2 regions of the Glutamicibacter sp. JL.03c genome follow, and region 1 is predicted to be linked to the other one. Evidence: riboswitches for the same ligand, from Rfam matches in the RefSeq annotation. Region 1 holds a riboswitch; the other holds the start of a gene.
The links. Region 1 has a riboswitch for thiamine pyrophosphate ahead of thiO (glycine oxidase ThiO). Riboswitches for the same ligand answer to the same signal wherever they lie in the genome.
Positions count from the first base shown of each region.

Region 2: linked by a shared signal. The riboswitch ahead of thiM (hydroxyethylthiazole kinase) and the one ahead of thiO (glycine oxidase ThiO) in region 1 are both predicted to bind thiamine pyrophosphate.

Region 1 is NZ_CP107575.1:2,285,462-2,290,133, reverse strand. Features, by position in the region: gene OF385_RS10525 (mechanosensitive ion channel) at 64-1,293, shown strand; gene OF385_RS10520 (GNAT family N-acetyltransferase) at 1,382-2,323, opposite strand; TPP riboswitch at 2,425-2,529, shown strand; gene thiO (glycine oxidase ThiO) at 2,527-3,651, shown strand; gene thiS (sulfur carrier protein ThiS) at 3,648-3,893, shown strand; gene OF385_RS10505 (thiazole synthase) at 3,896-4,672, shown strand, end outside.
Region 2 is NZ_CP107575.1:63,032-67,703, forward strand. Features, by position in the region: gene thiD (bifunctional hydroxymethylpyrimidine kinase/phosphomethylpyrimidine kinase) at 1-631, opposite strand, end outside; gene thiE (thiamine phosphate synthase) at 628-1,269, opposite strand; gene thiM (hydroxyethylthiazole kinase) at 1,262-2,056, opposite strand; TPP riboswitch at 2,046-2,140, opposite strand; gene OF385_RS00310 (GntR family transcriptional regulator) at 2,178-2,543, opposite strand; gene OF385_RS00315 (hypothetical protein) at 2,540-4,135, opposite strand; gene OF385_RS00320 (aldehyde dehydrogenase family protein) at 4,239-4,672, shown strand, end outside.

The DNA of each region.
Region 1 (4,672 bases):
TGCCCTAGTCAGTGCCTGTCCTTCATCGTAGGGTCGAGTTGTCCCTACGTTGAAGGAGCAGACATGCAATCTGAGAACGTTTTAGGCAACATCGACTGGGCGTCAATGCTACAAAGGGTGGGCATTGCGCTAATCATTCTCATCGTTACGTGGCTCGTGGCGCGAATTGTCCGCTGGGCAGCAGCCAAGCTCGTATCCAGGGTGAAATTCCTGCAGAAGCAAGGAAATGACGGAGCTCAAATAGGCCAGTCCTTAGGCAAGGTCGCTGGACTGATTGTTTGGCTCTTTGGTCTCGTCGCAATCCTTCAGGTCTTTGCGCTTTCTGAAGTTCTTACGCCGGTCCAGGGCCTGCTTGGCGGAGTCATGGCGTTCATTCCGAACCTCATCGGCGCCGGCTTTATCTTCTTTATCGGCTACGTTATCGCCAACATTGTTCGGCAGCTGCTGACTACGGGTCTGGGAACGGTCGACTTCAGCGGCATCGTCCGCAAGCTGACCCCAGGCAGCGAGCCAGTGGATGAGATTAAGTCTCGCGAAACCCAAGCGAAGATCGTGGACATCATCGCGAACATCGTCTTCGCCCTGATCCTGCTGGTCGTCGCAATCTCTGCACTGCAGGTCCTGGGCATCGCCGCGATTTCGCAGCCTGCCGAGCAAATGCTGCAGCTGATCTTTACTGCGATCCCACAGGTCATCATGGCCCTGGTCCTGCTGGCGGTAGGTTTCCTGATCGCAAAGTTTGTCGGCCAGCTGTTGGAGTCCACCTTGCAGGGTGTTGGCACTGACCGCGTAGTTGCTGGCTGGGGCGTTGTCCCAGAAGGCAAGAGTGCATCGGGCATCATCGCCGGCATCGTGAAGATTGCAATCGTACTGTTCTTCGGTGTGATGGCTGCCCAGATGCTGAACTTCCCGGCAATCACCAACATCCTGAACGAGATTCTGGAACTGGGCGGCAAGATCCTCTTCGGTGCAGCAATAATTGCCGCCGGCTTCGTCGTGGCGAACGTCATCGGCAAGTTCATGGGTGACACTACAGCGTCGAAGATCATCCGCTACACCGCCATTGCACTGTTCGTGGCAATGGGCCTGAAGTACATGGGAATCGCTGACTCGATCATCAACATGGCCTTCGGCGCAATCGTCATCGGTGCAGCTCTTGCAGCCGCTCTCGCCTTCGGCCTTGGTGGTCGCGAAGCAGCGGCCCGTACCCTCGACAAGATCGATACCGACAAGCTGAGCTCCGACGGTCCGGATTCGGCACCGCCAGCACCGCCAACGTCACCAGGCATCTAACCATCCCGAACAGAACCTAAAAGGGACACAAAGACAGTCGCGGAATCCACCACGGATTCCGCGACTATTTTGCGTTCTGGATAAAGCATCACGCGAGCTGTAATGGCAAAGGCTGCACGTTGGAGGACGGATCTGTTTTCAGTCGGGCATAGGTATAAACGTCGATGCGTTCACCGTCGACAAGGAACTTGCCGCGCTCTATTCCCTCGGGCAGGAAACCGTTGCTCTCCGCCACATGCCGGGACCCGGGATTATTGGCCCGCAGGCCCAATTCCAGCCGGAATAGGCCCAGCTCGTCAAAAAGGTGATCAACCAAGGCCGCAACGGCCCTGGTCGCCAGTGACCGGCCGCGATATTCGTGATGCATCCAGTACCAGATCCATGCGTTGGCATTCGAGCGATCCACGGTACCGCATACCAGGCCCACTAATCGATCGTTGATCGTGATGGCCAGCGGGCATTGAACCTGGTCATTGCCCAGCAGGAAGTCTACGTAAGCCCGTGCTTTCGCAGGAGTATCAACGTCGCCCTGCCGCGCCATATCCGGGTGCGAGGTGAACGCCTCATGCACCGCGGCGGCGTCGGTGAACTTCAGCTTCCTGAGCACGCATACGTCGTCGCGGTCAGCCGACGGCGCAATCTCTGAACGTGCGTCAGTAGCTACCGGTTGGGCCATGAGGGTGCCTTGATGGAAGAGCATCTGCCATCGGCCTGCATCCCGAATCCATATGGAACTGCGCAATGCGGGGCGAGTCCCATCAGTGGCCCAGCGCAATTGGACCAGATCCTCTGCCAGGCGGACTGCCGACGGATCAACGACATGCAGTGCAGGAGCATCCGTATCTTCAACCGTGAGCAGGTTGATGGCTTCAGACCGGTCGAAGATTCGTCCGCTCGCGCCGATTTCGTAGAATTGCTCATGCAGGATGCCTTCCAGCCACGCTCCATCGTGGCGAAGCGAAGGGTCGAGCAGTTGCCGCTCCAGATCAACGACATCGCGGAACAGCGGGGAATCCGCCGATAAATTCATGGGATAGTCCTGTTTCTCCATGTCAGTTAGTACATCACAAAAGATGACGTCACTAAGTCAAGAACAGTTCGCTTTTAGGAGCTGCATCATGCTTATAATCGCAATTACTCCGCGGGAGCCTGACTCGACCAGGCTGAGAGGGCACTGAGCCGACCGCTACACCTGATGCGGGTCATGCCGCCGTAGGAAGGAATCGTGCCACCGTGCATGTCAATATTGTTGGCGCCGGAATCATCGGCCTCGCCACCGCCTTCGAGCTGAGCTCGCGCGGTCACAGCATCACCATCATCGATCCTGCTCCCGGCCAGGGTGCCAGCTACGCCGCAGCCGGAATGCTGGCACCGGCAGCGGAAACAGTGTGGGGCCAAGGCCCGTTGCACCAGCTGCTGGCCGCATCGAATGCCGGATATCCTCTGTTCGTTGATCGCATCGAAGCGGCCACCGGGGCGCGCCCGGACTACCTTAAAAGTTCCACACTCGTCATAGCCGCCGAACCCGCTGACCGCGAGGCCCTCCACGAGCTCGTCGAGTTGCAGTCATCGCTGGGACTTAGCGCCGAAAAACTCCTGCCAAGCCAGGCCAGATCCCTGGAGCCAGCCCTTGCCAGCAATATCGCCGGAGCGGTGCTGTGCGCCGAAGACCACCAGATCGATCCGCGCAGCGTGGTGCGCATCTTGCTCAAGCACTTCGGCCATCACGTGATCCGCGAACAAGCCGAAGAACTGCTCACCGACGAGTCAGGAACCAGCGCCGTGCGCACCTCGACGGGGCAGGTACTGGAAGCAGACCAAACCATCATCGCCACCGCCCTCGGAACCATCCAAGGGCTCAAAGGCCTTCCATTGCGTCCGGTATACGGCGACATCCTCAGGATCCAAGGTCCCGCGGGCTGCGCCATGCTCAACCGCATTGTGCGCGGCATTGTCCACCGGCGCAACGTCTACCTCGTCCCGCGCAAGGACGGAAGCCTGGTGCTGGGGGCCAGCGTCAGGGAAGACGGCAACCCGGAGGTCAACGTTGGCGCCATGTACACGCTCCTGGACGATGCACGCCGGCTCGTGCCGGGAATCAGCGACTGCACATTGAACGAAGTGATGGCCCGTCCAAGGCCAGCCACCGCCGATGACCGCCCGCTGATAGGGCGCCTGGACCCAGGGTTGGTGCTCTCCACCGGCTATTCGCGGCACGGCGTGCTGCTGAGCCCACTGGGTGCCGAACTGACCGCCGACCTCATCGAAAACAACACCACGCATCCCATGCTGGAAGACGTTGACCCCCAACGATTTGCAACCCATTCCTCAACTCTCGCACTGGAGCACCTCGGATGACCCCGATCAACATCACCTTCAACTCCCAGCAAGTCCGGCTCTCAGCAGGGACGAGCCTGCGTGAATTTGTCAGTTCGCAGATCGGCAAGGAACTGGACACCGAATCTCAAGCTGTTGACGGCAGCAAGCTCGGCGTGGCCGCCGCCGTCAATGGTGCGGTTGTCCCTCGCAGCAGCTGGAACAGCAAGGTGCTGGAAGACGGGCACAGCGTAGAACTCGTCACCGCAGCCCAAGGAGGCTAAAGATGGAATCGCAAGAAATCAACCGACTCGACGCGGACACCGACCCGTTCGTCGTCGCAGGGCGCACCCTGACTTCGAGACTGATCCTGGGCACCGGCGGGGCGACATCCCTGGCGACGCTGGAGAGCGCCCTGGCCGTTTCGGGCACCGAGCTGACCACCGTCGCCATTAGGCACTTTTCTGCTGCCGGGGCGGGGAACGTCTACGAGCTACTGCAACGCAATAGCGTGATCCCGCTGCCTAATACCGCCGGATGCTTCACCGCGCGGGATGCTGTATTGACCGCGCAACTGGCCCGTGAAGCCCTGGAGACCGACTGGATCAAGCTTGAAGTCATCGCCGATGAGCACACCTTGCTGCCGGATCCGCTGGAGCTGTATTCAGCCACCGAGCAATTGGTCGCCGAGGGCTTCCAGGTGTTTGCCTACACCAACGATGACCCGGCGCTAGCGCAGCGATTGCAGGATGCCGGGGTCGCTGCGATCATGCCTGCCGGATCCCGCATCGGCTCCGGGCTGGGGATCTTGAACCCGCACAATATTTCCACCATCGTTTCCCGGGCCAATGTGCCGGTGATCCTGGATGCCGGGGTGGGAACCGCCTCAGACGCCGCGCTGGCAATGGAACTAGGGTGCGACGCGGTCCTCTTGGCCAGTGCCGTCACCCGTGCCCATAACGCCCCGCTGATGGCAGCAGCCATGCGTGATGCAGTGCGCGCCGGCCGTGCCGCCCGGCTGGCTGGCAGGATCCCGCGCCGCGACACCGCGCTCGCCTCCTCG
Region 2 (4,672 bases), 1.4 Mb from region 1:
AGAGGGTGCAGCCGGTGCCATGGGTGTTGTTGGTATCGAGGCGCGGGTTGCTGAACTCAGCCAGCACGCCCTCGCTCGAGACCAGTGCGTCGGGGCAGAGCTCTCCGTCCAGGTGCCCGCCCTTGGCCAGGACCAGTGCATCATGCTTGGCGGCCAGGCGTTGCGCTTGCTCCAGGGCCTGCGGCCAGCTGGCTGCTGCCGGTTCACCCAGCAGAGTGGCTAGCTCCAGCAGATTAGGCGTGATCACCGAGGCGCGGTCCAACAGCGAATCGAGCACCGTTTCGTCCTCCAGGAGCCGGTCTCCGCTGGTGGCAACCATGACCGGGTCCAGGACCACGGGGGCATCGACCGTATCGAGCCATCCATTGACTGCGCGAATCACCTCGGCGTTGGCCAGCATCCCGATCTTGATCGCATCGATCTGCACGTCGGCGCTGAGGGCCTCCAACTGGGCGAGCACGAACTCGCCGCCGATGGCCTGCACTGCGCTCACCCCTTGGGTATTCTGTGCGGTCAGCGCGGTGATCACGCACATGCCGTATCCGCCATTGGCGGCGATGGCTTTGAGATCCGCCTGGATTCCGGCTCCGCCCGAGGGGTCAGAGCCGGCGATCGAGAGAATGTTTTTCACTGGGCCGCCGCCCAGGCAGCGACCAGCTGTTCGCTGGCTTCTTGCGGGTTCTCGGCATTGCAGATGGCCCGGACTACTGCCAGCCCGGAGCCGCCACCGGCGCGGATGGCGCCGGCGTCTTCAGCGGTAATTGCGCCAATGGCGACGCAGGGCAGCTCGGTCAGCGAGGCGGCACGCGCAAAACCATCCAGGCCCAACGGAGTGGGATGGTCCTTTTTGGTGGGGGTGGCGCGTACTGCGCCGACGCCGAGGTAGTCGATGGCCTCGGCATCAAGATTGGCCTGCGCCAGCTGTTCATCGGTGGAAGCGCTCAGGCCGATTATGCCTTCGCCGATGATCTGGCGTGCCAGGCGCACCGGAATATCCTTCTGCCCGATATGGATGCCATTGACCGCGGCTCCCGCCGCGCGGGCAGCCAGGAACACGTCGATCCGATCGTTGATCAGCAGCTTCGCCTTGCCCTCGGTGAGCCGGGCCGCGAGGCAGGACAGCTCGAAGAACTCCCGCGCGGTCTCATCCTTGGCCCGAAGCTGGATCCACTCGATGCCACCGGCCACCGCGCCTTCAATGACTTCCAGGGTGGTGCGTGGAGTGCAGCTGGCGGTGTTGGCAACCAGGTATGCGCCGATATTATCCATGGTTCAGTTCCTCGTACTTCAAATTCTGCAGTTCTTCAGGTTCGGTGGCGGCCAGGGCGTCCAGGAAGGCGACGGCGAAGCTGCCGGGGCCGTTGCTCGCTGCCAGCGCTTTTTCTGCGGCAAGGCCGTAGAAACCGTGGGCGGCGATGGCCGCTTCGAAAGGGTCCTCGTGTACCGCGAGCATGCCGGCGTTAAAGGCGCCTAGCGCGCATCCGCCGCCCGTGATCCTGGTCAGCCCGATGCCGTTGGTGTGCACCAGGACGCTGCGGCTTGCATCGATGATGGCGTCGGCTTCACCGGAGATGGCGACAACGCATCCATGTTCGCTGGCCAGTTCGCGTCCGGCATCCAGCGCCGCCTGGACGGTATCGGCCGAATCGACGCCGCGGCCGCTGGAGTCCTTGCCTGCCAGGGCCAGGATTTCTGAAGCATTGCCGCGGATCAGGGTGGGGCGCTGCTGCACGATACGGTGTGCGAAATCGGTGCGCACGGACAGGGCGCCCACGGCTACTGGATCCAATACCCAGGGGGTTCCGGCGGCGCTCGCCGAAGCTACCGCTTCCTCCATGGCAATCATTTGCTCGGTGCTGGGAGTGCCGAGATTCACCAGTACCGCAGAGGCCAGGGCCGCAAACCCGCCAGCCTCGCCGGGCAGGTTGGTCATGGCCGGTGAAGCACCCGAAGCCAATAAGACATTGGCGGTGAAGTTGGTGACGACAGTATTCGTCAGGCAGAAAACCAAGGGGGAGCGTTGCCGGTATTTTTGGGCAACGGTAGGCAGAGTCATGCGACATCCCTCCGCTAGCGTGAACTAGATCAGGTTCGACGGGTTTCATCTCAGTCGGCTTCTCCGACACCCCGTGTCACTGATTTAGAGAGTACGCAGAAGGGTTGCCTAGAACAAATCCTTACCGTTCACGTCGCGCCACCAAAGCCTTCAGCGTCGCTGCATCCACATGTTGCGCGGCAGCCAACTGCCACAGGTGGTCGACCGCTGCCACCAGATCTTCCTGCGTGTCTACGGGTTCGGATCGGGCATTCACTATCGTGCCGGCGCGGCGCCTCGAAGAAATAAACCCCTCAGCTTCCAACTCCTTGTAGGCGCGGGCCACCGTTCCGGCGGCTACTCCGAGGTCTGTGGCCAGCGCACGCACGGTCGGCAGCTTGCTCCCGGCGGCTAATTCGCCGAGGTTGATGAGAGAGGCGATCTGCGAACGGATCTGTTCGTAGGGTGCGGTGGCTGCTTCAAGATCCACAGTGATCTGCGTGCTCATGAGGTGATGGATTTCTTTAGTGACTTGGCTACGCCGCCCACGGGGCGTTCAAGGAATACGACCGCAGGCCACAAGAAGACCATGACCGCGAGGAACTCTAGTCGGACAGGATATTCGTAGCCGATAACTACCATGGCAACGATAGCCGCGGTAATGGTCCGCAAAGAGCGAAGCTCCAAGACTCGGCGGTACCAGATTTCTTCGTCTGCCGAGACATCCCATGCCATGTTGGCTCTGCGCGTGAACCAGATGAATCCTAGGTGCGCAATGATCAATACGACTACTAGGGCGATGACGGTAACTTTCTTGGGCGCAACGAATCCCCATAGGTAGTCCAGCGGAGGAAAAATTAAGAAGTATGTGCTCGTGGCGACGAGCAATCCGGCGCAAATATATGGCCACAGGGGCAGGTTTGCCGAATGTTTGTTGGCGGCAGAAATCTGGCGTGAAACCACATTCACATATCCCAGGTACAGCGCATTGAGGGCAAGATAGAACAGCGCCGCCCCGGTGAGAATCACCAACATCCAGGTCACACGTTCGGCTGCAGGCATCGCGTATTCATCAATCTCAGGCAGAAGCTGCCAAACGACGAAAAGGACAATGAATGTGAGCGTTGCTGTTGCGAACTGCAGTGAAAGTAGCTGCTCGCGCAGCCTGCTGGACTGAATTTTTTTCCTGACCGTGACATTTTCAAAATCTGTCGGTGGTCGCCAAAGCAGCATGACTGCCGAAATGCCCAGCACAGCGTAATTTGCTGTCGCATCCAAGGTTCCGCCGATTCGGGACATGCTTTCCATGAAATCGATACCCGCACCCGTCCCATCGATATAGCGTGAGGATTCATTATGAAACCATTGGGCCTTGTAGTGCAGGGCTTCTCCGGCCTGGACCGTGATCGACACCGTGACAGTGCGGTAGAGGCGGTTCAACCATGTGGTGCGGAGCAGCTGGTTATTGTGCTGTGAGATGCCCGGCAGTGGTTTGCGCCGAAGAATGACAGTGGAAGCGATCACCGCTGCCAGCATCAGGAACCCTAGGCTTGCGTAGAGGAACGGTAGGACCTCGCCTGCGGCGCGCAAACCATCCTGCGAAGGGCTGTTGGAATAATAGTCATCGGTGCTGATTTCAAGCTCGGGTACAGGTGCAATGGCTGTGACATCCCGAACCGAATAGAGGCTCACGCACGCTAAGACCAGAACGATGAGCAACGCGGCCACTAGCATCTTGGGTATGGGACTGGTCAAGGAACGTGGAGTGAGGGTCGCGGTGCGTAGCGGTTTTAATTTGCGCGGCCAGGTGTACTGGCTGGCGATATAGATGAAGGCGATCCACACGCCCGGGGTGGCTGCCACCGCAATGCCCACCGCGGTATCGAGGGTACTTTGCTCATCAATGGGAACGTTGATGGCATCACTGAACCAATTTGAGGAGCTGCTGGCGAAGTAGCCAATGATTGCGCACCAAAACGCATGCCTCCGTGCGCTATTGAGCAAGTTACTGTCATTGGTTGGGCCATAGAGTCGCAACAAAAAATAAACGATCATTGCAGCTACCGCGAACGTGCCGAATTGTGATGACAGAGATTCCATGAGTTCCTCCCGAAGACCTTTAATGTATCAAATGCTTGATACATTATGAATCCCGTTGCAAATTATCCGATGGAAATACTGCTCGGTGGCGTACGCTCAGTTCATGGGTCTGTTTACCTCTACTCCATTGCCCGAGCCGGTCGGCGATTCCGCCCCTCCGGTGGACGAGCATCCGTCTCGCATCGCCACGGTGCTGAACCATCTGCGTCGTTCGGCCGATGCACGAATTACCCATCCGCGCCGCTTTAGGATCCAGCAGCTGCGTGCCTTGGAGAAGATGCTCGAGGAACATCTTGATGACTTCCTCCAGGCATTGAACGATGACCTGGGAAAAAGCCCCACCGAAGCCAAATTCGCCGAGGTCGACGTGGTGCGCGCCGAAATCGAATATGCACTGAGGCACCTGGCCGAATGGATGGACAGCACCGGGGTGAAGGTGCCCCTGGCACTGCAGCCAGCCATGGCCAAGATCGAGCCGCGCCCTCTGGGAGTGGTCCTGATCATCGGCGCGTGGAACTACCCGCTGCAGCTCGTGCT